DNA from 3 places in the Paenibacillus sp. FSL R10-2778 genome. Region 1 is predicted to be linked to each of the others. Evidence: riboswitches for the same ligand, from Rfam matches in the RefSeq annotation. Region 1 holds a riboswitch; each other region holds the start of a gene.

Region 1 (8,094 bases):
CGTACCGGCGTACTGATGTACGGCAAACGCCCAAGTATTAAAGAAATTAGAAAAGCAATGAAAGCTTACAAGATCTAAGATGACCTCATATAACTTTTAAGGAGTGCTAATGATGTCTACAAGCGAACAATATACCATTATGCTTTTAATGAGTTCGGTATCGCTGGCTACGGTTAGTAGAATGCTTCCGGATGGCTCCACTTTTATGGATTTTGTTCAAGGTCTATTGACTGGTGTTGCTATAGTGGGGATGTTGGCGGGATTGTGGATGTACGGTAAGGCGCGTAAGAGTAAAGCGTAATAGTAAGCACTGAGTTTTCGGGGGTATCCTAACAGCCGTTTATGGTTGCTGGGATATCCCCGTTTTTGAGTTGGCAATCTCTTTGTATACGAGCTGATATAGCTAACGGACCCAGCAGCACTTAAATGCAGCAATCATCGAGATTTGGCAAGATATCGGACACTATAGTCGCTATTGGCATGAAAAAGGGTGAATCAGTAGCTCTTTTAACCAAATAGTTGCACTGGAGTCCGATACTATGCTCAAAAGGCGATAAACGTGCAAATAACGTCATCTTGGTCCGTAAGCCTTGGTGGAAGATGATTAGGGCTTGCTTTAAGACGATCCGAGACGTTCACTGCTCGGGATTTCTACTGGAGTCCGAACGCCGGCTATATTTGTGGAAAAGCTTCAATTAAAGGCTCCTGAGTCCGTTAGATGCTTCATGCGCTTAAAGATTGTCTGAATTCTTGTCAGTGACTAAATTATAGAAAGATTTGCGCTCGTTAGTATATCCGTTTGGGTGGTCATCTGCTCCCGTAGAGCTCTAAGCTGTGTTTTCAGTGCGGGAACACTTTTTTGCAGAATAATGCTTATTTGAGAAAGAGGCAGCTTTAGGCCGTACCACATGACCTTCACAAGCTGTTCCTCCCAAGGTAATGCCTTAGCCGATAGAAGGGAGCGCCGGGCAAAAGAATCAGCACACTGGTGAATACAAGTGCGGTAAGCGTGGATAGAGAATAACTGAGGATCAAAATCATCCTGACGATATATTTTATGAAGCTCTGTGAAGGTGCGGATAGTAATCTTGTCTGCCTCATTAGATTGTTCTAACAACATGGAACTAAGTACGTAGACTTCATTAGTATACTTTTGAACACACTCTGCAAATTTAGTACTGTAGGTGGACTCGGGAGGTAAGGGGTCAGGCATGGTGAACACGATCCTTTCAGATTGAGAGATTTGCTTGAATCTATAATATAGAAAAGTAAGAGATGGATTTATTGATAAGATCGGCGGTGTCTGGTTCCGGGCAACTGTGTTTCTGCTGGGAGGCAGTGGATAAAGCTTTTGAAGGCTTGTAGTAGAGCCGTTCACTTCTGGAATTGCTCCCCCCTGCTGCAACACTGTACAGACGCCCTTGCTGAATATGCCCTGCCAAGGATTTACCCTGGAGCTTGGCCTTTAAATCCTGCAAAGCACCCTGAACTAGCTCAAGCTTAACCTGCTCCCAATCTGAACCTTCGCGGCGGACCTTATCCAGCGCTTCTTCAAGACGGCAATGACAGATGGCCCGTAAAAAAGAACTCCATTTAATGAGATCGAAATTTTTGGTGTTGGCAGAGATCAGACAAGCCCCCCAACTGCAGCCTCCCTTACAGGTGAGCTTCAGAATACCATAACGGCAGCCTTCAGCCCCTTCCATTCCATAGTGAATAGGCTCGGGTTCATCCAATACAAATACTTCAATGCGGGATAGTCTGCGCTGGTCCATAGTAGGGTTCCTCCTTAGATTTCCAAAAGCTTTAAGTCTACATGATGAGTGACACTAGCCCTTTCTACACAAGCGAGCATTTCCATTTTATTCTCACAGACTGCGGTATGCTCTAGCCATAGTCGGAACTTCTCTTTTCGTATAACAGATAGATGTAAGGGAAAGGTGCTGCGGGATCTCAAGACATACCAACCGGCGCTTACATCTTTCCAAGGCTCCTTGAAGGCTGTAAACCACGGGAGCTTTTGGTGCGATGACCAATCCTGCTGCTGCTGTTGTTCTCGAATTTTTTTATATATCTCATATACAATCTTAGAGTCTAAACAGTCTTTACAAGAAGAAGGTGTGCTGAACTGGCGAAGGGCTTGGATCTGGTTCTGGCCAAATGCATAGCCTACAATGTACCTGTGATTATGTTCTTCGAACCACAAGGCCCCGAAACAAACGTAATTTAGACTTATCGGCTCAAGCAGCCCTTGATGTATCCCTAAATAATAGTGCTTCAAAACATTCACCCCATCCAGCGTGCTATCACCTAATAAGCTCAGGTAACGCAAAAACCGCAGCAAGAGGAGGACCTCTGCTGCGGTTTTGGATTACAGGCAGATATACCTGGGCCAAAGCGTGGCGGATCAAGGGTCTCTCTCTTTACGCTTACGAGGTTAGCTGTCGGATTCGGACGGTGAGAGTCGCCCTACCTATTGAGACTTATGCAGTCTCCTTTGGATTCACCCCAAGTAGGCCAGGTGGCCTGATGGTTCCCCCGTTCCCTGCGAATGCAGGAACTCAGCGTTGATTGTTTTTCATGAATTAGATTCAACCCGAATCATACTCTTTTCAAGATTTTCTGTAAAAAACGGAAAATGTTCTTTTAGAGCAATTTTAACCATATCCTGCCGACTACGACTGAAAAACGAGGTAAATAGGTATTTATGGCGTGTTATCGCGCCTCTTTCTCGCTCAGCCTCAGCTTCTTGCGTTTCTACCTATAATGGGAATTTGCAGTATTTTCGCTCTAAAAAGGTGAATAAAATCACATGGGTTATAGATAGCGATTAAACGCTCCAAACTCGAGTAAACAAGAGATATAGAGAGATTAGATATCAAGTAAGCGCTATCTAATGGGAAAATAGTTTTTAATTTGCATTATTTTGGCATCATTCAGGTTTTACAAGTCTTCGTGCATAAGAGTATGATTACTCCTGTTTCAACGACAATCGAATATTTGATCCGCTTAATTTCCGGTAAGGAAAGCGGGGGAACCAACAATCGGCAGCCGATGTGAGAGTCGGAAGCAGATTATGGGGTGAATCCTGTAGAGGGTGTGAGTGAGCTCGCATCTATACAGGTAGGGCGACTCTCACCGCCCGAATCCGACAGCTAACCTCGTAAGCGTATGGAGAGAGGATGAGTGCAATGTGACCGCTAGCGAGCCACAGAGGAGATCCTTTGTGGCTTTTTGCTGTGCTCTTAGAAGCAAAGCATTTATGGAGGCCTCCCCTAAGAGGTCGCTAAATTCATCATTAGCGGTATTTGTAAGGCAGCGTCTAATGACGTGACACAACCGAGCTTTAGGTTGTGCCCGAAAATGACGATAGGTCAACATCCTTTCGGAGATTTTCGTTGCCTCCTTGTTGTAAATGAGCAGGAGGAGAAAAAAAGATGACGGATCAGAATGAATATGTGCTTGTATGTGCGCCTACAAAGGCGGGAGAACATTTCATTAAACTTCTGAAGTTCAGGGGTATTAAGATGGCGGGATTAACCAACAATGTGGCTGAGAAAGCTTTACTTGAGGAGCTCGGGATTGAGCAGGTTATTCTAGTGGATACCCGCCATCAGAGCACTTGGTTTCGCCCATCGTTCCCGGTAGGCAGGGTATATCTGTTTGAGAGCAGCTTTCCGCTTTGCTGCCGCTATATTCAGATGTGCCGTACCTGGACGACACAGCCGATTTTTGTGATTACAAGTTCAATAAATCCTAGATTGGTCTATAAAAGACTTGGTGCGAGCTATGTAATCTATTCCCATAGTGGTGATGCTGATTTTCTAATCGATAGATCACCTCATCAAGGATAATGGAAGGAGTGCGGAAGATATGATGGATCTGTATATGGTGGCTTCGTTAGCTGTAATTTACGGGTTATTTTATGGCTTTATGCGCTGGTGCGCAGGTGTAGTTGAGGATACGGGGAGGGATAAGCTGTGATTCTAGTAATCGCTGTTACCCTACTGTTGTTTTTATATCTGGTTTACGCGTTGATTCATCCTGAGAAATTTTAAGGAGGGGCATTCATGGGCATTTTGCAAATAGTCGTCGTAATTGTAATTCTCATCTTGCTGGTCAAGCCGATGGGAACGTATTTATATCATGTATTTTCTAACGAACCGAATCGTACGGATCGCTGGTTTGCAGGCACAGAGAAAGGTATTTATAAGCTGATCGGCCTGAAAAAACGGGACGGAATGTCCTGGAAGAAGTATGCACTCAGCTTTGTTTTAACTAATATCGTACTGGTTGCTTTCAGTTATATTTTTCTGAGATTACAGCGGGGATTGCCGCTGAACCCGAATGGAATTGCCGATATGGAACAGACGCTTTCATTCAATACGGTGATCAGCTTTATGACCAATACGAACCTGCAGCATTATAGCGGGGAGACGGGACTATCGTATTTTTCACAAATGGCAGTCATCACGATGATGATGTTCACGTCTGCAGCGAGCGGATTTTCTGTTGCGGTTGCTTTTGTCAGAGGGATTACAGGACAGAAATCAGTCGGGAACTTTTTCGAGGACTTCGTAAAAGCACATATTCGTGTATTCATTCCATTAGCTCTGCTAGTTTCATTGGTGCTGGTAGGATTGCATGTGCCACAAACGCTCAAGCCATCGCTTGAGGTCACTACACTCGAAGGGCAGACACAACAAATCGCTATCGGTCCAGTCGCTTCTTTGGAATCAATTAAACACTTAGGTACGAATGGTGGCGGCTTCTTCGGAGCCAATTCAGCGCATCCTTTCGAGAACCCTAATCCACTTACGAACGTGCTGGAGATTCTCTCTATGTGGATGCTGCCAGCCTCTCTGCCATATATGTACGGATTGTTCGCTAAGAACAAACGTCAGGGCTGGGTGATTTTCACAGCAATGATGACCTTGTTCGTACTACTGCTGGGATTGAATTATTATGCGGAAACCAAAGGCAATCCAGCTATCAATGCGCTGGGGATCGAGTCTTCGCAAGGTAGCATGGAAGGTAAAGAGGTACGTTTTGGTATCCCGCAATCTTCGTTGTTCACTTCGGTAACAACGGCAGCTACGACAGGTAGTGTTAACAATATGCATGATACGCTGACACCGCTGGGTGGCATTACCCCTCTGGCCCTAATGATGCTCAACAATGTCTTCGGGGGAAAAGGTGTCGGACTAATCAATATGCTGATGTATGCCATCATGGGTGTCTTCTTATGTGGACTAATGGTTGGCAGAACACCAGAGTTTCTCGGGCGAAAGATAGAAGCCAAGGAGATGAAGCTAATTGCGATTGCTATCCTTGTGCATCCGTTCATTATCCTTGTACCAACAGCAGGTGCGTTCTTAACGGACTTGGGCAACGGTTCCATCACGAATCCCGGATTCCATGGACTTAGCCAAGTGTTATATGAATATGTCTCTTCTGCCGCGAACAATGGTTCAGGATTTGAAGGGCTTGCGGACAACACCACCTTTTGGAATGTTACAACCGGGATCGTAATGCTGCTTGGCCGTTATGTCTCTATAATCGCGATGCTGGCAGTTGCAGGCTCACTGATCCAGAAGAAGCCAGTTCCTGAGACGATTGGCACATTCCGCACAGACAATGGTCTGTTCACCGGAATTCTGATTGGTACAGTAGTAATTATCGGTGCGCTGACGTTTCTGCCGGTCATTGTGCTCGGCCCGATTGCAGAATATTTGACCTTACGGTAGGAAGAGGGAGAACAAGATGAGTACTGTAAAAAGAAAAAAGCTGCTGACGGGACCCATACTCCTAAGCGCTATAAAGGATAGCTTTATTAAGCTTAACCCGGTGACGTTAATCAAAAATCCGGTCATGTTCGTAGTCGAAATCGGTACGATTATTGTATTGCTTATGGTACTGGCCCCCGGATATTTTAATGCAGAGAAATCGGTAGGCTTCAATATCACAGTGTTGTTCATTCTGCTATTCACAGTGCTGTTTGCCAACTTCGCTGAAGCGCTGGCTGAAGGCCGCGGGAAAGCCCAGGCGGATTCACTCAAGAAAACGAAACAGGATATCACAGCTAACAAACTCGTTGGAGGGTCTGTGAAGACCGTTTCTTCTTCCGAGCTTCGTAAAGGAGATATTGTCATCGTCAGTCAGGGAGAACTTATCCCTGGCGATGGTGAAGTAATTGAAGGGCTGGCCTCCGTAGATGAATCTGCAATAACAGGTGAATCTGCACCTGTTATTAAGGAAGCCGGCGGAGATTTTGGCTCAGTCACAGGCGGCACCCGGGTAGTCAGTGATGAGATTAAAGTCAAAATTACCAGTGACCCCGGTGAGTCATTCCTGGATCGGATGATCTCCCTCGTTGAAGGGGCGAAACGTCAAAAGACACCCAATGAAATTGCACTAAATACACTCTTGATCAGTCTGACGTTGATTTTCCTGATTGTAGTAGTGACCTTGCGGCCAATTGCGACTTATCTGGGCGTTGATCTAGATATTCCTGTTATGATCGCCTTGCTGGTCTGTCTGATCCCGACCACAATCGGGGGTCTGCTCTCCGCTATCGGGATAGCAGGGATGGACCGCGTCACACAGTTTAATGTCCTTGCTATGTCAGGGAAGGCCGTTGAAGCTGCCGGCGACATTAATACAATGATTCTAGATAAGACCGGTACGATTACTTTCGGAAACCGGATGGCGAGTGATTTTGTGCCAGTTGGAGATGAAACGGAAGCTGAGCTTACGGCTTGGGCAGCTATTAGTTCGCTAAAGGATGAGACTCCGGAAGGACGTTCTGTTATTGAGCTGGCTAAGAAGCTGGAACGCAGCTATGACAGCAAACTTGCTGAAGGCGGAGAGTTCGTAGAGTTTAAGGCTGAGACCCGGATGAGTGGTATAGATCTGCGTGATGGACGATCTGTTCGTAAAGGGGCAGTCGATTCCGTGAAGAAATGGGTACAGTCGAAGGGCGGAGTCATTCCCGCGAACCTCGACAGTAATTCCGATGCTATCGCTCGGATGGGGGGGACCCCGCTTGCTGTTGCGGTAGACAACCGGATTTATGGACTTATTTACTTAAAGGATACAGTTAAGCCAGGCATGAAAGAGCGGTTTGATGAGCTGCGAAAAATGGGAATCAAGACTATCATGTGTACAGGGGACAATCCGCTGACCGCAGCTACTATTGCCCGTGAAGCAGGGGTAGATGATTTTATTGCAGAGAGTACACCTGAGGATAAAATAGCGGTTATCCGCCGTGAGCAGAACGAAGGCAAGCTGGTGGCAATGACTGGTGATGGTACGAATGACGCACCTGCCCTTGCCCAAGCTGATGTGGGCTTAGCGATGAACAGTGGGACTACAGCCGCTAAGGAAGCAGCAAACATGGTTGATCTGGACTCCGATCCCTCGAAGATCATTGAGGTTGTAGCTATTGGTAAACAGCTACTGATGACGCGGGGCGCGTTGACAACGTTCAGTATTGCGAATGATATCGCTAAATACTTCGCAATTATTCCGGCAATGTTCATGCTCGCCATTCCTGAAATGGAAGCCCTGAATGTCATGGGATTGGGTTCACCTAGCTCGGCAATTATATCTGCATTAATATTTAATGCGATTATTATTCCGCTGCTGATCCCATTGGCTATGAAAGGTGTCTCGTATAAAGCGATGAGTTCTACGAAGCTGCTGGGACGTAATATTTTTATCTATGGTTTAGGTGGAGTAGTCGTTCCTTTTGCGGGCATCAAGCTTATTGATTTGCTCGTAAGTGTATGGATTTAACAACGGATTGACTAATCATTGAAAGGGTGAGAGCATCGTGAATAACAGAAAATCGATTGCGGACGCTGAAGAACAGTTGTCATCATCGAAGGGTGCTAATTTCTTTATTATATTACGGCTATGTCTAGTGTTTATTGTTCTTTGCGGAGTGATTTATCCTCTGACTACTACAGCGATTGCTCAAGTTCTGATGCCATCGCAAGCGAACGGCAGTCAGCTGAAGAATGACGCTGGAGTAGTTGTGGGCTCAGAACTCATCGGGCAAAGCTTTACGGACCCGGCATTATTCCATGGCCG
Region 2 (8,094 bases), 1.7 Mb from region 1:
CCCAAACCAGCGTGGTGATCAAGCAAGCGATAAAAGTGTTCCGGAACACCTTTTTCAGCATAGGAATTCCGAAAAAGCGATAAATGGCTTCCTCAGATAAACCAGCGAGCCATGCGACGATAGGCAGAAGCCAAGCATATCTCATGTTATAAGGAGATTGGGTGGCGTCTGTAGTAGACCAATTGTGCAAGGTAAACGATAATATGATGAACATAACCGTCTGCACCCCTAGCAGAACGAAAGCCCAGATGTATCCAGCCCGGATACTGTCCAACACATATTGTCCGTAGCCGGGCTCTTTGGCGCGGGGCCAAGGGTTCATGCCTTCCTCTTTTCGCCATAGGCCATTGCCGCCCACTAAAGAGAAGTAGAGCAAGGAGGACATCAGCAGGCTGTACAAAGCATAAATGATAAACATAATGACAGAGGTAATCTGTGCTTCTAGCCCTTCGCCCGTTGATTCAGGAAGCATATTATAGGTGCTGATCATCATGATTACAAAATAGGCTGAGCTTAGGAATACTCCACGTTTAAAGGAAGTATGCTCTCTTCTAAGAATACTGTAGACGAGTGCCAGAATTCCTAAAATCAGTGTGGGTATACCGTAACCGAATAATGTTAGCTTTTCCGCTAAAGAGGTCTGTCCTTGTACGTAGGAGGTATGCCAAGCCGGTGCAGTGAATCCGGCATTAAAGCTGGATACCTGCTCTCCACTGAAATCAAAATAATAGTGCAATAAGGATTCGCCGACCTGAACAGTACTATCCGTATACACTAGCCCATGGCTTCCTGTATTCGATTCAATTTGTAGCTTGGCAGGATTTACTTCCCATTCCTGAAGCCAAGGACGAGCAAGATTCTCCTTCTGCGCTAGAGTGAGGTCAGCTCCCTTGTCCTCTTTTGCACCAACGGAAGCGATGCCTAACCCCTCTTCGGAGGTAACTTTTGCAGCCTTTGAGAAAGCGACAATCTTACCGGTATACATATTGAGGTCAACGATGATTTGCGGCTCTTGCTCCGCTGAAGGAGTAAGCGTTGCCCGAAAGACATCAAAAGGATATTTTTGATCCAATTTTTTCTTGGTGTAGTCCTCCACAAGCTTCTCGCGAGACATATAGCCATAAAAGGAAGAGTCCGTCTGGTAAAGTACATTCCATTGATCGTTTGGTGCTTCGGTGTAGTTGAGCTTTTGTTCTGCAAATAATATGGCTTGGTCACGGGCTTCTGCCTTGCTAATGACGGTGGTATCTTCACCTGTAGGGCTACTAAGCAGTGAAGGGGAAATCTGAAACATAATAAATAGAATAAGACCGATAATGCCCGAGATGATGAGCCTCTTGGAGAGGGCACGTTGCTGTAAGGGCTGGCCGACGGGATTCATGTAACGCCTCCTTGTTATGTACTGACAATGTTATGTTCCATTATAGTATTAGTGCCTGGTTGGTTACAAAAAACATTATATGTTCTTTTTATGGGTAATAGAGATAGTATAGAATAGTCATGTGAATTTATACCATGAATTTTATCGTGTTCATTTCTGCACGAATGATGAGAATCGGTGTAATTGCAGGGAAAACACGGAAAAGTGATGAGAAAAGGCACTCCTTTTGATGCAGTCTCTTTAAACCGCATTTTTTCATGTGAATGAGCATTAATTGTGTCTTTGTGAATTCACTAAATAACGTATATAATTTGTATGCAATTGTATAGTAGCCGAATTTCTGGTGAAAACGGGGGAACCATAAGAAGTGATGAAAAGTGGAGTGTACACGATAAATGGCACTTTCATCAGGGGTGAATTTCGTTCTGGGAACGAATAGGGCAGCCTGCACAGTCCGAATCCGACAGCTAACCTCGTAGGCTAATTTACTGCAGGAACCAAGTCAGCATTGGTTTTCCAGTGCTTTTTTTGTTGGAATTTTTGATAAGAAGGTGAGCAAAGTGGCTTCACAGTTTCGCAGGATTTCTGAATTTAAGTTTCTGAAGCTCTCGCCGCCGCAGATACTGGTGCTTGGTTTTGCATCGATCATTCTGATAGGGGCCCTGCTGCTTATGCTGCCCATCTCAAGCACAAGCGGGAATTCCGTGGAATTTATTGATGCATTATTTACTTCAACGTCGGCAACCTGTGTTACAGGGCTTGTTGTGCTGGATACCGGAACTTCGTTCACGATTTTTGGGAAAACCGTAATTATGATTCTGATCCAGATCGGCGGCTTAGGTTTTATGACCATGGCCACTCTATTTTCACTGGTGTTAAAGCGTAAAATATCTTTGCGGGACAGGCTAATCCTACAGGAAGCCATGAATCAAGGCTCTATGGAAGGAATTGTGCGACTGATCCGGAGAGTCCTCATATATTCTCTTGTCATAGAAGGCTGTGCCGCTGTGCTGCTGTCTATTCGCTGGGCTTTTGATATGCCGTTGGGAAAAGCGATTTATTATGGCATATTTCATGCGGTGTCTATGTTTAATAATGCGGGGTTCGATATTTTTGGGGATTTTCGCAGTTTAACTGATTATGTATATGATCCGCTTGTGAATATTATTGTGATGTTTCTGATTGTCTCCGGCGGGATTGGTTTTATTGTAATGTCAGATCTGGTGGAGTTTCGGGTAACCCGCAGGCTGTCTCTACATAGTAAAGTTGTCCTGTCCACCAGTACAGGGCTGATTCTGATCGGAGCTTTGGTTATTTTTATATTTGAGTTTACTAACACTCGTACCCTGGGTTCACTGAATTTCGGCGGTAAAATATTATCGGCCTTCTTTCAATCCGTGTCTCCCCGTACGGCTGGCGCGAACACAGTAGATATTGCTGGACTTCGGCAGGCTACACAATTTTTTATAGTGATTCTTATGTTTATTGGTGCTTCTCCGGGCTCAACGGGCGGGGGGATTAAGACAACAACCTTTACGATGATGATTGGTGCTGTAATTGCTATGCTGCGTGGACGGGAAGATGTTGTGTTGTTCCGTTATCGGCTGGCTCAGGAGCGCATCTACAAGGCATTAACGATCACGCTGCTGGCTTTGTTGTTAATCGCCTCTGTGTCGATGATACTCTCCACAACTGAAGACAGTAATTTCTTGGCAATCTTGTTTGAGACGACCTCCGCCTTTGCTACGGTAGGACTGACTATGGGGCTAACTCCGGAACTGTCAGCGATCGGTAAGATTCTACTCTGTCTGACGATGTTTGCAGGTCGGCTAGGTCCACTAACCTTAGCGTATGCACTCGGTCCCAAACAGGGTAAACCACTGTATAAGTATCCGGAAGGTAAAATAATTATTGGATAGGAGTTAATTAGAAATGAAAGCACAGCAATTTGTAGTAATCGGCTTAGGTCGCTTCGGTTCAAGCCTGGCGCTTGAGCTGATGGAAATGGGCTACGAGGTGCTCGGCATTGACCACCATGAAGAACGCGTGGAGGAAATGAGCGATCAGCTGACGCATACGGTAGTAGCAGATGCTACAGATGAGGGAATTATGCGCTCGCTTGGTGTACGGAACTTTGATTGTGGGATTGTTGCGATTGGTGACAATATGGAGAGAAGCATTCTGGCGGCCATTTTGTTGAAGGAGATTGGAGTCAAGCAAGTGGTGGCTAAGGCAATCTCTATCCTTCATGGCCGCGCACTGTCGCGGCTGGGGGTTGATCGGGTTATTTTTCCGGAGCGGGATATGGGGATTCGTGTGGCACATCAGCTGGTGACGCCCAATTTGCTGGATTATATTGAACTGTCCAAGGATTATAAAATTGTCGAGCTGACCGTACCGTCCTGCATGAACGGCAGAAGCTTGTCTGATTTAAATACAAGAGCTAAATATGGCTGCAGTATTGTTGCCCTAAATAGGGAAAGCGGAATAATCGTCGCTCCAACTGCCCATGATTATTTAAGTGAAGGCGATGTTATGGTACTCATTGGTCCTAATGAAAGTATTGACCGTTTTGAGAGTGAAGTTGTGAACCAAGAATCATAGGAAAAGAAGCTGACTCAAAAGTAGTGAATTCTACTTGGGGGCAGCTTCTTTTTTATGGAGTAAAGAGTAGGAAACGTATTGGATTTTAATATGCCATATGACTATGGACCATGCGTAGTGTTCTATAATGTTGGTTTGGTCGGTGCGCGACTTGCTAGGTGTGGTTATCGTACGGCTTGCAATTAGATGATTTGTGGTATCTGTGACGGTGAAATATGTGTGGCGTAAAGCGATATGTGTTCTTTGTTTGTGCGATGTACAGAGTGGGTTTTAAACTAGTTGGGGAAAAACTCCCTGAAAATAGCCGCTATTCGCTCTAAATGAACGACATTAGGGAATTCCTCCCTAATAAACAGAGGGATTCCTTTATTAGTTACTGAATCGGCCGAAAATTAGGGAAGTTTTCCCTAATTTTAAGTCTGCTGAACAGAAATCTCTGAACTTCAGGGAGAAATTCCCTAATTACGCTATAAGTGCTTCACTTATTGCCTCATTTGGAGATCACTAGGTGCGCCCCCTGATTCATTTGGTCCGGCTTTACTGCTCACGTTCTGTCAGAAACATCTCTTCGGTAACTTGCACCAGACTGCGAGCCGCCGTGCTCATGCTTCCATCGTCACGGTAGATCAGGCAGGTGGTCCGTTGAGTCTGTTCCAGCTCCTTGATATGTAAGGACACCAGCCCGCCGCCGTTCAGCAGCTCTGGACGCAGATAAGACTTTGGCAGCAACGCAGCCGCTTTGACAGTCGGAAGCAGCCGTACGATGGCTTCGAAGGAGTCAATCTCCATGCGCACATCGGGATCAATCCCGCAGCGCTGGAATAGATCGTCCGTCAGACGCCGGTACCAGGTCCCCTTTGAGAAGAGAATCATAGGCAGCCGGGATAGATTATCCATGGTTAGCTTGGAAGATAAATTTAAAGGATGCTGCTCTGAGACGACTAGTCGCAGTTGATCCTCAAATAGAGAAATGCAGCGCAACCCGGGTTCTTGAATAGAGGAAGCGATCAGACCTACATCTGATTTTCCCTCACTAACTGAGGATACGATCTCATGCGTTCGGCCTGTGATCAGCTTCAGCTCTGCGGTCGGATATTTGTCCATATAAGCGTTTACCAGCGGCGGAAGCGTGGTCTGCAGGGAGGTAAGACTAGCCCCCAAGGTGACAAGCCTTGGCTCCCCCTCTTTGAATTTGGAAAGAGCCTCCAGAAACTTCGAACGCTGCTGCCGTTGTTCAAGCGCATAGGAATAAGTGAGACGCCCAACCTCGGTTAACTCCAGTCGTTTGCCATAACGATTAAACAGTGCGACCCCCAGACGTTCCTCGAGTTTAGAAATTTTGCGAGACAAGGCGGGCTGGGATAGATTGAGCTGGCGTGAGGCCCGGTTTAAGCTGGAATGTTCCACAACTGCTGCAAAAACATCTAAATCGTCAAACATAATTGAGTTCCTCTCCTAATGCGATGTACGATCAGTAGTGATGAAATTCATAGCCGTAAGAGTAACTGTTCTTATTACATAAGGAAAATCAGGTTATGTCGGAAAATGTTGTTTTGCTAAATGAGAATTATTATCATATAAAATCTATTCTTATGCGTTTATTGTATAACGTTTAATAATTAGATTGCAATTCCCTTATAAGCGAAAAAAGAGTAACATGAAAAGTGACACAAGATATTCACATTTTGTGAAAAATAAAACTAAGTCCGGTAAACTCTAGGATAACGGTAAATTAAGGAATTATGTCATTGGATTGTCAACGTTATCCTGTGTCAAATGTAGTTCCGGCGGTGAATACCCATTAATGAAAACGCTGTTTTAATCGGAAAGGGGTTACTTTGTATGAAAGGATTTTATTCCAGAAAGATTCATTCCTTGCTAGGCGTTATCCCACTTGGAGCCTTCTTCATTGAGCACATGATGACGAATTTTGCGGCTGTAGAGGGTGGCGCTTCCGGTTTCACTGACAGCGTGTTATGGCTGAACAGCCTGCCGCTCGTCTTCTTCCTGGAATTGTTCGGTATATGGCTTCCTCTGCTGTACCATGGGGTATACGGACTTTATATTGCGTATCAATCCAAGCCGAACTTGAACCGTTTCAACATTGAAAGAAACTGGCGTTATACCCTGCAACGGATTACAGGTATTGTTACCTTCATCTTTATCGTCTGGCACTTGTTCCAAACACGGGTTCAGGTGGCGGTGGGTAATGTGGAGCACGAAGAATTAGGCGGTCTGATGCATGATATCGTGACTCAGCCACTTCTGCTGACACTGTATATTATCGGTATCGTTGCTGCATGCTTCCACTTCTCGAACGGTCTCTGGTCTTTCTTGATCAGCTGGGGAATTACCGTAGGTCCACGTGCACAGCGGGTATCTTCTTACCTCTGTCTTGGCATATTTGTATTAGTAACTTTCATGTTCCTGATTTCGCTGGTTACTTTCCGTGACAGTGAATTTCAAACCGCAGCAACCATTGCCCAGTCCATAAAGACCTTCATTTAATTTAAGAATCCTTTCTGATATTTTCGATAAAAGGAGTGAACTATCATGGCAACATCCGATATCATTATCGTGGGCGGCGGCCTGGCCGGCCTGATGGCTACCATCAAGGCAGCGGAAGCCGGTGCGCATGTCCATTTATTCTCATTAGTTCCTGTAAAAAGATCACACTCCGTATGTGCGCAAGGCGGCATCAATGGCGCTGTAAATACCAAAGGTGAGGGCGACTCCCCTTGGGAGCATTTTGACGACACCGTCTATGGCGGTGACTTTTTGGCGAATCAGCCGCCGGTTAAGGCGATGTGTGAAGCTGCGCCTGGTATCATTCACCTTATGGACCGGATGGGCGTTATGTTCAACCGCACACCGGAAGGTCTGCTCGACTTCCGTCGTTTCGGCGGAACGAAGCGGCACCGTACAGCTTTTGCCGGCGCGACTACAGGCCAACAGCTGCTGTACGCGTTGGATGAGCAGGTGCGCCGCTGGGAAGCTGAAGGTCTCGTAACTAAACGCGAGAACTGGGAGTTCCTTTCAGCTATCATCGACGACGAAGGTGTATGCCGCGGCATCAGTGCCCAGAATCTTAAGACGATGGAGATTGAGACTTTTCCTGCGGATGCTGTTATTTTAGCAAGCGGCGGGCCGGGTATTATTTTTGGCAAAACAACGAACTCCGTAATTAATACAGGGACAGCCGCAAGTGCGGTATACCAACAGGGCGTACATTATGCCAACGGAGAATTTATCCAGATTCACCCAACGGCTATTCCGGGAGATGACAAGCTCCGCCTGATGTCGGAATCGGCACGTGGCGAGGGCGGCCGTATCTGGACTTATAAAGACGGGAAGCCGTGGTATTTCCTCGAAGAAAAATATCCGTCCTACGGTAACTTGGTGCCGCGCGATATTGCTACACGTGAAATTTTTAATGTGTGTGTGGATCAAGGGCTGGGCATTAATGGCGAGAACATGGTGTATTTGGACCTCTCTCACAAGGATCCGAAAGAGCTGGACGTGAAGCTTGGCGGGATTATTGAAATTTACGAAAAATTCATGGGGGATGATCCCCGTAAAATACCAATGAAGATCTTCCCGGCTGTGCACTATTCTATGGGCGGCATGTGGGTTGATTACAATCAAATGACGAACGTTCCGGGTCTTTTTGCAGCCGGAGAATGTGAATATCAATATCACGGAGCGAACCGTCTAGGCGCCAACTCTCTGGTATCTGCTATTTACGGCGGTATGGTCGCAGGACCAAAGGCTGTTGAATACATTAAAGGCCTGAAGAAATCATCGCAGGATATCTCTTCTTCCGTATTCGATAGCTTCCACAAAAAGCAAACGGACAAATATGAGTCTCTATTGGCAATGTCAGGGACAGAGAATGCTTATGTGATCCACAAGGAACTGGGCGAATGGATGACCGCTAATATGACCGTGGTGCGGCACAATCCGAAGCTGGAAGCGACCATTGGCAAAATCAAAGAGCTTAAGGAGCGTTATCGCAAGATCAATATGAATGATGCATCGCGCTGGAATAACCAAGGTGTGGCCTTCACTCGCCAGCTCTGGAATATGCTGGAGCTGTCCGAAGCGATGAC
Region 3 (8,094 bases), 1.6 Mb from region 1:
ACCCCAGGGACCCCAGGGTCCGCAAGGAGCGCAAGGGATTCCGGGCGCAAAGGGAACCACAGGGGCAGGGTTGCAAGGAATTGTTGCTTTTAATCCTGCATTAAGCCCTACCTATCCAGCAGGTCAAGTAGTAACCTTTAATGGCAGTACCTATATTGCTATTGTTGCTGGACCAACGGGAACACCTGGAAGTTCACCAGACTATTTATTAATTGCTGGTGGCTCCACAGGCCCCCAAGGACCGCAAGGACCACAAGGCCCTCAAGGAACGCCTGGACTTCAAGGACCTCAGGGCCCGCAAGGGGTAGGGCTGCAAGGAATTGTAATCTTTAATCCTGCACAAAGTCCTACTTATCCAGCAGGTCAAGTAGTAACCTTCAATGGCAGCACCTATATTGCTACTGTTTCTGGACCTACTGGAATACCTGGAAGTTCACCAGATTACTTGTTAATCGCTGGTGGTGCGATGGGACCTCAAGGACCACAGGGTGTGCAAGGGATTCAAGGACCAACAGGTGCGCAAGGACCAGCGGGTCCAGGCGTAGGAGCAACTGGAGCGACGGGCTCGACGGGTGCTGCCGGCTTGGCGGGCCCTGCTGGTACAACGGGCGCGACGGGCGACCCGGGCGCGGTCGGCGTTGCCGGAGCTACGGGGGCAACGGGCGTGACGGGTGATCCGGGGGCGGCCGGCGTTGCCGGAGCTACGGGTGCCACAGGGGCGACGGGTGATCCGGGGGCGGTCGGCGTTGCCGGAGCTACGGGTGCCACAGGGGCGACGGGTGATCCGGGGGCGGTCGGCGTTGCCGGAGCTACGGGGGCAACGGGCGTGACGGGTGATCCGGGGGCGGTCGGCGTTGCCGGAGCTACCGGTGTAACGGGGGCCACAGGTGATCCCGGCGCGGTCGGAGCTACTGGCATTACCGGAGTCACTGGTGCAACCGGTAACGGTGCAATTATTCCGCTGGCATCCGGAGGACCTATTATTATGACCACGGTTTTAGGTGGTTTGGTTGGAACAACAAGCCTTGTAGGCTTCGGAAGTTCAGCCACAGGTATTTCGCTTGTTGGCGGTAATATTGATTTGACAGGTACTCTCCTTGGACCGCTTATCAATTTTGCATTCTCAACTCCTCGAGCAGGAGTAATAACTTCCATTGCCGCTTACTTCAGTAATACCATAGCTTTATCGCTGCTTGGTACTACGATAAATGTAACAGCGCAATTGTACCAATCTGCCACACCAAATAACACATTTACTCCTATTCCAGGCGCAACAGTCCCACTTCCACCTATCACCGGTACTATTAATCTTGGAACTTTTGTCAACGGAATTACGAATGGTATCAATTTTACTGTAACACCACAGACACGTTTGCTTATGGTATTCTCAGCCACCGCTACAGGTCTTACCCTTGTAAATACAGTCACTGGTTATGCAAGTGCTGGCTTTACGATTGTATAATCACTAAAAAAAAGTTAAAAAAGGCATCTGCGATTCCTTTTGAAGGAGGTGGCAGATGCTTTTTTTGTAATATGCGCATTCAACTCTTGATCTTTCGGACTCAGATGCCGCTATTCGTTAATTTATCACTGTTTAGAGAGATTATCGGACCTGAGAGGCGCTATTGGGCAGAAATGATGCTCAGTAGTGTCTATTTTGTACTAATAACGCCTATGGAGTCCTATAGCAACTCAAAAATAGGAAAATATTGCAAATAAGAGCGCCTGAGTCCGATAGCGATTCCGTTCACTGGGAGCCATAATCCGTTCACTGAGAATCATAGTGCGTTCACTAGAATTCACACTTTGTCACTGTTTGCAAAAACGAACCTCATAACAAATACACCTTCAGCTTATCGATGACCTCATCGATTTCCGCTGTAGTCGTATATCGTCCCACACTAAAACGAACCGCTCCCCGTCCAATATTCTCCGACACATGCATAGCCTTTAAAACAGGCGAAATCAACGTTTCACCGGAATGGCACGCCGAGCCCGTTGAAGCCGCCACAGCTTCCAGGGAATCGATAATTTCATGACCCACTGCTCCAAGAAAACTAACGTTAAGGGTGTTAGGCAAGCGCTTGTGTTTATGACCATTCAAATGAATTTTTTCGCCAAAAGACTCCTGCAGTCTTCCATAGAAATACTCCGTAACTTGCTTAACTCTTTTTCTAGAATCAGAGTCAGCAGCAAGCTCACAGGCTTTTCCTAAGCCAATAATGTAGGGTGTATTTTCTGTCCCCGCTCTTCGCCCCTGTTCATGGCCCGCACCGTGTATCAAAGGCTCAATGTGAATGCCGTCCCGAATGTACAATGCTCCAATGCCTTTGGGCGCATATAATTTATGGCCTGCAAGCGTTAGAAAATCCACTCCCAAATCCGCTACATCGAGGTCTACTTTTCCCGCAGATTGTGAAGCATCTGTATGAATAAGAATGCCCCGTTGGTGGCAGACCTCAGCTATTTCCTTGATCGGCTGGATCGTGCCCGTTTCGTTATTAGAGTGCATGATGGAGACCAGAATGGTTTGGTCCGTGAGCTGCTTTTTCACATCGTCAACCTGCACCATTCCATAAGAGTCAACAGGTACATAAGTCAGGTTGTATCCCATCTGCTCCAGGTACTGACAAGGTTTAATTACAGCTGGATGCTCAATAGCAGACAGGATAATGTGATTACCTTTATGGCGATACGTTTGGGCTACTCCTTTAATGACAGTATTATTAGACTCACTACCCCCACTGGTAAAAAGCACCTCACCCGGCGCACAATTCAGGAAATCAGCCACCTGTGTTCTTGCCTGCTCTATTCCGAGTTTAGCTTCCCGCCCCAAAGAATGACTGCTTGAGGGATTCCCAAAATGACCGTAAAGATAAGGGATCATAACCTCTGCTACTTCCTTATCTACTGGTGTTGTAGCGTTGTAATCTAAATAGATCATATTAAGTAAAGCCCCCTTTAACCATAACGCGAAACTTATACTTCTTGATGTTTTAAAAAAGAACGCACAGCAGTCTCAGCTTCATCCAGATTATTCACTTTAAAAGTAACTCTCTCAATGCCTTCATACTGAGTGGACGTATAATCGTATCTAGGATCATAGTAATATTCTAGCAGCAGCGCCACAGCTTCGCCGAACAAATCCGCCTGCAAGCATCGTTCGATTTCTGCTGCAACAGGGATATGAATTCGGGATTTAATACTCCGAAATGCAGAAATACACTGCTCCTTGTACTCTTCTGGCCGGTAATCCTCAAGGATTTGCTGCACTCTGGCTTGCAAAGGCATCTCAATCCAGATCTGTGTTCCGCTCTCTTTTTGCTCGGCCATAAATGGGGGCATTACTACCTTACCAATCTTTTTGCTCTCCGCTTCAAATAGTACATAAGGAGAATCCCCGATCTTAATTAACTCCTCTAAAAGAAGACTATCGAACGTTTTTTGATTGTTCGCACGAAGGCCAATCTCACCAAAAATAGAACCACGATGACCTGCCATCCCTTCCAAATCCAGAACGGGGTAGCCTTGCGCTTTCAGGCGGTGTAACAGATTGGTTTTACCTGTGCCTGTATTTCCGTGAATCACATAAGACTTCGCCTTACATTCATAGGACTCCAATTCGTCGAGCACCCATTTACGATAAGCCTTATAGCCGCCTATCAGCCGGTAAGCATGAATATCCATTAAAGAGAGTACGGTCGCAGTTGTACGGCTGCGCATACCTCCCCTCCAGCAGAATACTGCTTTGTCTCCTTGAATCGCTGCAAATTCTTTGACAAAAGAAGGCAGTTTTGCCGCAGCAATCTCCAAACCACGTTCTTTCGCGGCCTGCACACTTGTCTGTTTATACAACGTCCCTACTTCAGCCCGTTCCTGATCATCAAAAAAGGGAATATTCAAACTATCCGGCAGCGTTGCATCTTTATATTCAGAAGGAGATCTAACATCAATAATGGTGATCTGCTTCTTGTTTTTTAACACTCTAAGTTCTTCCAGTGTAATGTCCTGAAACAATATGCTCTCTCCTCTGGTGGCTAACCTTCATAATTTGCTCTAAGCTGATATACAACAGTTATTCCACAGCAGCTATAACCGTAATCTGACCCGGATGCTCTTCCGTTACCTCTCCGATCAATGCCGCTTCTACCCCTGCATCTACTAACTCTTTTAGCAAATCTTCGCTTTGTTCGGGGGCCACAGAGATCAGCAATCCGCCAGAAGTCACAGCGTCACATAGAATATAGCGGCTTAGTTGGTCCATCTCTTCCGGATAAAGAATGCTGCCTTCCAGATGGGCAAAGTTATTCTTAGTGCCTCCTGGAACAAATCCCTGTTCCGCAAGCTCTCTTACTCTTGGCAGCATCGGTACATCGTCTTGACGAATGATCAGGCCCGTGCCGCTCCCTTTAGCCATTTCCGAGGCATGTCCCAGTAGCCCAAATCCGGTAACATCTGTACAAGCATGTACATCATAAGGCTCCATGATTTCAGCCGCTTTTTTATTCAAAGTAGACATTACTGTCGTAAGGCGTGTGGTTTCTTCAGGAGATAGCTGATCCTTTTTAATGGAAGTTGTTAAGATCCCCACACCGATAGGCTTCGTTAGAATCAGCTTGTCTCCCACCTTGGCGCCCGCATTCGTTCTTACTTTGTCAGGATGCACAAGGCCCGTAACGGCCAATCCGAATTTGGGCTCTTTATCGTCGATGGAATGTCCGCCCACAAGAGTAGCTCCTGCTTCCTGTACTTTATCCGCTGCACCGCGCAAAATGTCACCAAGAACGCTTTTATCTAAAACAGAAATAGGAAAAGCCACAATATTAAGCACCGTAAGCGGCTTTCCACCCATCGCATATATATCGCTTAATGCATTGGCTGCTGCAATTTGACCAAATGAATAGGGATCATCCACGATCGGCGTGAAAAAATCAACAGTTTGCACTAACGCTAATTCATCACTTAAACGATACACCCCTGCATCATCACTAGTATCAAGACCTACTAGTAGGTCCGGGTTAGGAACAGTTGGTGGCAGACTGCGAATAACCTGCATGAGATCGGCGGGACCGATTTTGCAGCCGCAGCCCCCTTTTGAAGATAATGAAGTCAGTTTTATAGTTTCAGCTTGAGACATCATGACTCAGCTCCTTTAGTATGAATTATCTTAATCTTACACGAGTAGATCGCATTGTACAAAAAGCAAGAGTAGCAGATGTGCTGCTTGTTACGCCTTCCTCTATACACTTACTATCACTACTTAGGTCTACCGTTCTTTCCCACGTCGGGTGAGCTATATTTGATGCTGTGGTAGGGTGGGACATTAAGTGGCGTTCTAGGTACAATATGCTTGTAAATGTTCAACATCCATCGGTTAGTAAAATAACCAAAGGCTGGCTCATTCGTAGATTTTACTACTGATAAGCCAGCCTTTAGTTGGATGTCCATTATATTAGGGAAATCCTTGAAATCCTTCCTAAAAACATCCTATTATTAGGGAGGATTTCCCTAATCCACTTTCTAGGAGCCATAATCTCCTTCATTTTAGGGAGAATTCCCCTAAATTTCAACCCAAAAGGACGTCCAATAGCCAGCTCGTGCTCCCTGGCTATTGGACGTCTTTTTTCTCACTTAAACGCTTCGCTTGTGAAGGTCTCCCAATAGATCAGCTAATCTGCTGACTGCCCTGCTGCTTCTCTAAGAAACGTTGAAGAATCGCATTGAATTGCTCCGGTTGGCACAGATTACTTGGATCTAATGCGTTCGGAATAATCGCCAACTGCGCCTGCGGCAGCTGAGACACCATTTCCTTCATACAATTCACTCCAAATTCATTAAAGTCCCCTACAATACACAAAGCGGGACGTTTAAAAGCCTTTAAACATCTGGTGTAATCAACATGGCTCGTAGCCAGCCTTTGCCGATATAGCTCCCGGGGGCGTTTGTCCAGCAGTCCTCTTCTAATCTCATTGTAGGCCAGACTCCAGCGCTCTCGGTACATCATCCGAATCGAAGGCAACACCAGCTCGCTTGGGAGATAATACATTAGTAAACTGCAATATGCTGCCATAGTTTGTATTTTCCCTACTATTGTTGATCCGTGAGTCCTACAAAAGCTATCCGCGACCACAATTGCTTTTACACGCTCAGGATATTGTTTGGCAATATGCTGAACGACTAAGCCACCATAGGCGATTCCTACAAAAACTGCTTCACGGATACCTAGGTCATTCAACAGCATAATCAGATCCAGACATTGCGTCTCAATAATCTCATGTGGGGCCTCCAGCAGTTTACCAGACTTGCCATTCCCCCGTAAATCGCACAAAATCACTTTATATTTATCGGAAAAATACTCCAGCTGTGGTTTGAACATACTGTGTGTTAATCCATGTCCATGGATAAACACAACCGGAGTGCCAGTTCCATTGATTTCATAATAGAGCGAAGTTCCGTTCAGTTTAGCGATAGGCAAAGGTAACACCTCTTTCATAATAAATTCTACGACTATATCTGCTTAAAAACGCAGCAAAAAACCACAGAGGGATTCTCTGTGGCTATTCATCACTAAACACGCCATTCATCCTCTCTCCATACGCTTACGAGGTTAGCTGTCGGATTCGGGCAGTGAGAGTTGCCCTACCTGCAGGGATGCATATTATGCACCCGGAACAGGATTCACCCCATAACCAGTGCCGACTCTCACATCGGCTGCCAGTTGTTGGTTCCCCCGCTTTCCAGAAACGGAAATTAAGCGGATTGCTTATGTAATTGTAAATTTAAGATAATTCTCAGTTCTGAGATGAATCATACTCTTGTAAGGTTTTCTTGTAAAGGAGGGCTCTGGTCAAAATAATGTTGAAAGCAATGCTTTTCATTTCATATTAAGCATACTCTTCATTTTCTCTTTCTTTTGCTCTTGTTTACTCGTTTTCTTTAGAAAAACAGCTCTGAAGCAAGCGAAAAAGGGGGTGATTCACCAGTACTTTCCTATTTAATAAGAAACGACAATCTTCAATACCAATATTGGGCCAGTTTCTGTACCTTGGGGTGTTCGTCGTTTCTATGTCCCCGATCCGTTTGGCAAGCTTGTTAATATTATTTCACATGAACAGCACGAATGATTTCATAAAAAAGAAAAAAGCTAAGCAGAATCAGAGATCTCCCCCTGTCCACTTAGCTTCCTTTTACAATACTATGGCTACAAAAGATCGGCGTTTTTCAATGCATGCTCCCAGCTTGGAAAAAAGAACAGCGCACTTCTCATAAGCTCTGGGTCGCTTTGCTTTACTTGTTTTTTACTGATTGAGCTTCCGTCGCTTTGCAGCTTTTTGATCCGACTTAATACTTCATCAGCCTCCAAAGGAATTTCCATTGAAACACTCCTTTCTCAGTGACCTGTTTCCCTTCATTTTCTCCATAATATGTTTATTTATTCCGTACTCTTAATTTCCCCAGATTAAACCATCTGATAGATGGGTTGTTCAGCAATGAACCGGGTAGGAAGCATGGGATATTTGTCTGCTAAGATTTCAGCTAAATATTTCATCCCCGGCGCTTCACTCTCCGCATGACCTAACATGATGAGCGCTTTAGATTTTCCTTGGTGCCCTGCATCCCGCACATATTCCGGAGTCTCCCACTCTGGTCCCTCTCCAGCGATAATTAAATCAAGATTGTGATCATTAAAAAGCGGAATAGCCATCATCCCGCCTCCTCTGTAACCTACTAATATCCCTACACGTTTGCAGGACAGAGACAGGTCACCAGCAGCGCGTACATAAGAGATGCCTAGCTTACTTTTAATATACTGAGCAGCTTCCATTACAGTCATAGCAGGAATAGTGAGAATCGTAGCAGCCGCTTGCTGCTCTTCCACATAGTCTGACCAATCCAGCTCTCGCAGCAAACCCATCATAATCCCATCCGGCTCTTGCCGATGCCAATAATCATGATAACGAAAAATAGCTATTGGGGAATGTTCGATCAGACTTTTTTTCGCATGATAAACCGGATCACCTTCTAACCACTCGTTCGCCGCATGATGGCTATAAAATACACCTTCATGCGTGATCAGCAAATTGGCTCCTAACG

The links. A riboswitch is a leader RNA that binds a small molecule or an ion and turns the genes downstream of it on or off. The one in region 1 is predicted to bind cyclic di-AMP.
Region 2: another riboswitch for cyclic di-AMP. It lies ahead of NST40_RS26040 (TrkH family potassium uptake protein); the one in region 1 lies ahead of NST40_RS02690 (hypothetical protein).
Region 3: another riboswitch for cyclic di-AMP. It lies ahead of NST40_RS26505 (alpha/beta hydrolase); the one in region 1 lies ahead of NST40_RS02690 (hypothetical protein).

Annotation. Positions count from the first base shown of each region.
Region 1 covers NZ_CP151956.1:601,365-609,458, forward strand. The annotation lists gene NST40_RS02665 (ABC transporter permease) at 1-78, shown strand, start outside; gene NST40_RS02670 (hypothetical protein) at 110-301, shown strand; gene NST40_RS02675 (hypothetical protein) at 761-1,213, opposite strand; gene NST40_RS02680 (hypothetical protein) at 1,254-1,775, opposite strand; gene NST40_RS02685 (hypothetical protein) at 1,790-2,344, opposite strand; cyclic di-AMP (ydaO/yuaA leader) riboswitch at 2,413-2,577, opposite strand; cyclic di-AMP (ydaO/yuaA leader) riboswitch at 2,997-3,186, shown strand; gene NST40_RS02690 (hypothetical protein) at 3,438-3,854, shown strand; gene kdpA (potassium-transporting ATPase subunit KdpA) at 4,071-5,747, shown strand; gene kdpB (potassium-transporting ATPase subunit KdpB) at 5,764-7,797, shown strand; gene kdpC (potassium-transporting ATPase subunit KdpC) at 7,853-8,094, shown strand, end outside.
Region 2 covers NZ_CP151956.1:5,803,688-5,811,781, reverse strand. The annotation lists gene NST40_RS26045 (CPBP family intramembrane glutamic endopeptidase) at 1-1,381, opposite strand, end outside; cyclic di-AMP (ydaO/yuaA leader) riboswitch at 1,702-1,877, shown strand; gene NST40_RS26040 (TrkH family potassium uptake protein) at 1,942-3,300, shown strand; gene NST40_RS26035 (TrkA family potassium uptake protein) at 3,314-3,985, shown strand; gene NST40_RS26030 (LysR family transcriptional regulator) at 4,523-5,425, opposite strand; gene NST40_RS26025 (succinate dehydrogenase cytochrome b558 subunit) at 5,828-6,493, shown strand; gene sdhA (succinate dehydrogenase flavoprotein subunit) at 6,539-8,094, shown strand, end outside.
Region 3 covers NZ_CP151956.1:5,913,802-5,921,895, forward strand. The annotation lists gene NST40_RS26485 (exosporium glycoprotein BclB-related protein) at 1-1,462, shown strand, start outside; gene NST40_RS26490 (cysteine desulfurase family protein) at 1,832-2,944, opposite strand; gene mnmH (tRNA 2-selenouridine(34) synthase MnmH) at 2,980-4,017, opposite strand; gene selD (selenide, water dikinase SelD) at 4,076-5,137, opposite strand; gene NST40_RS26505 (alpha/beta hydrolase) at 5,666-6,475, opposite strand; cyclic di-AMP (ydaO/yuaA leader) riboswitch at 6,581-6,767, opposite strand; partial or broken gene NST40_RS26510 (glyoxalase) at 7,029-7,124, shown strand; gene NST40_RS26515 (hypothetical protein) at 7,202-7,375, opposite strand; gene NST40_RS26520 (Nif3-like dinuclear metal center hexameric protein) at 7,460-8,094, opposite strand, start outside.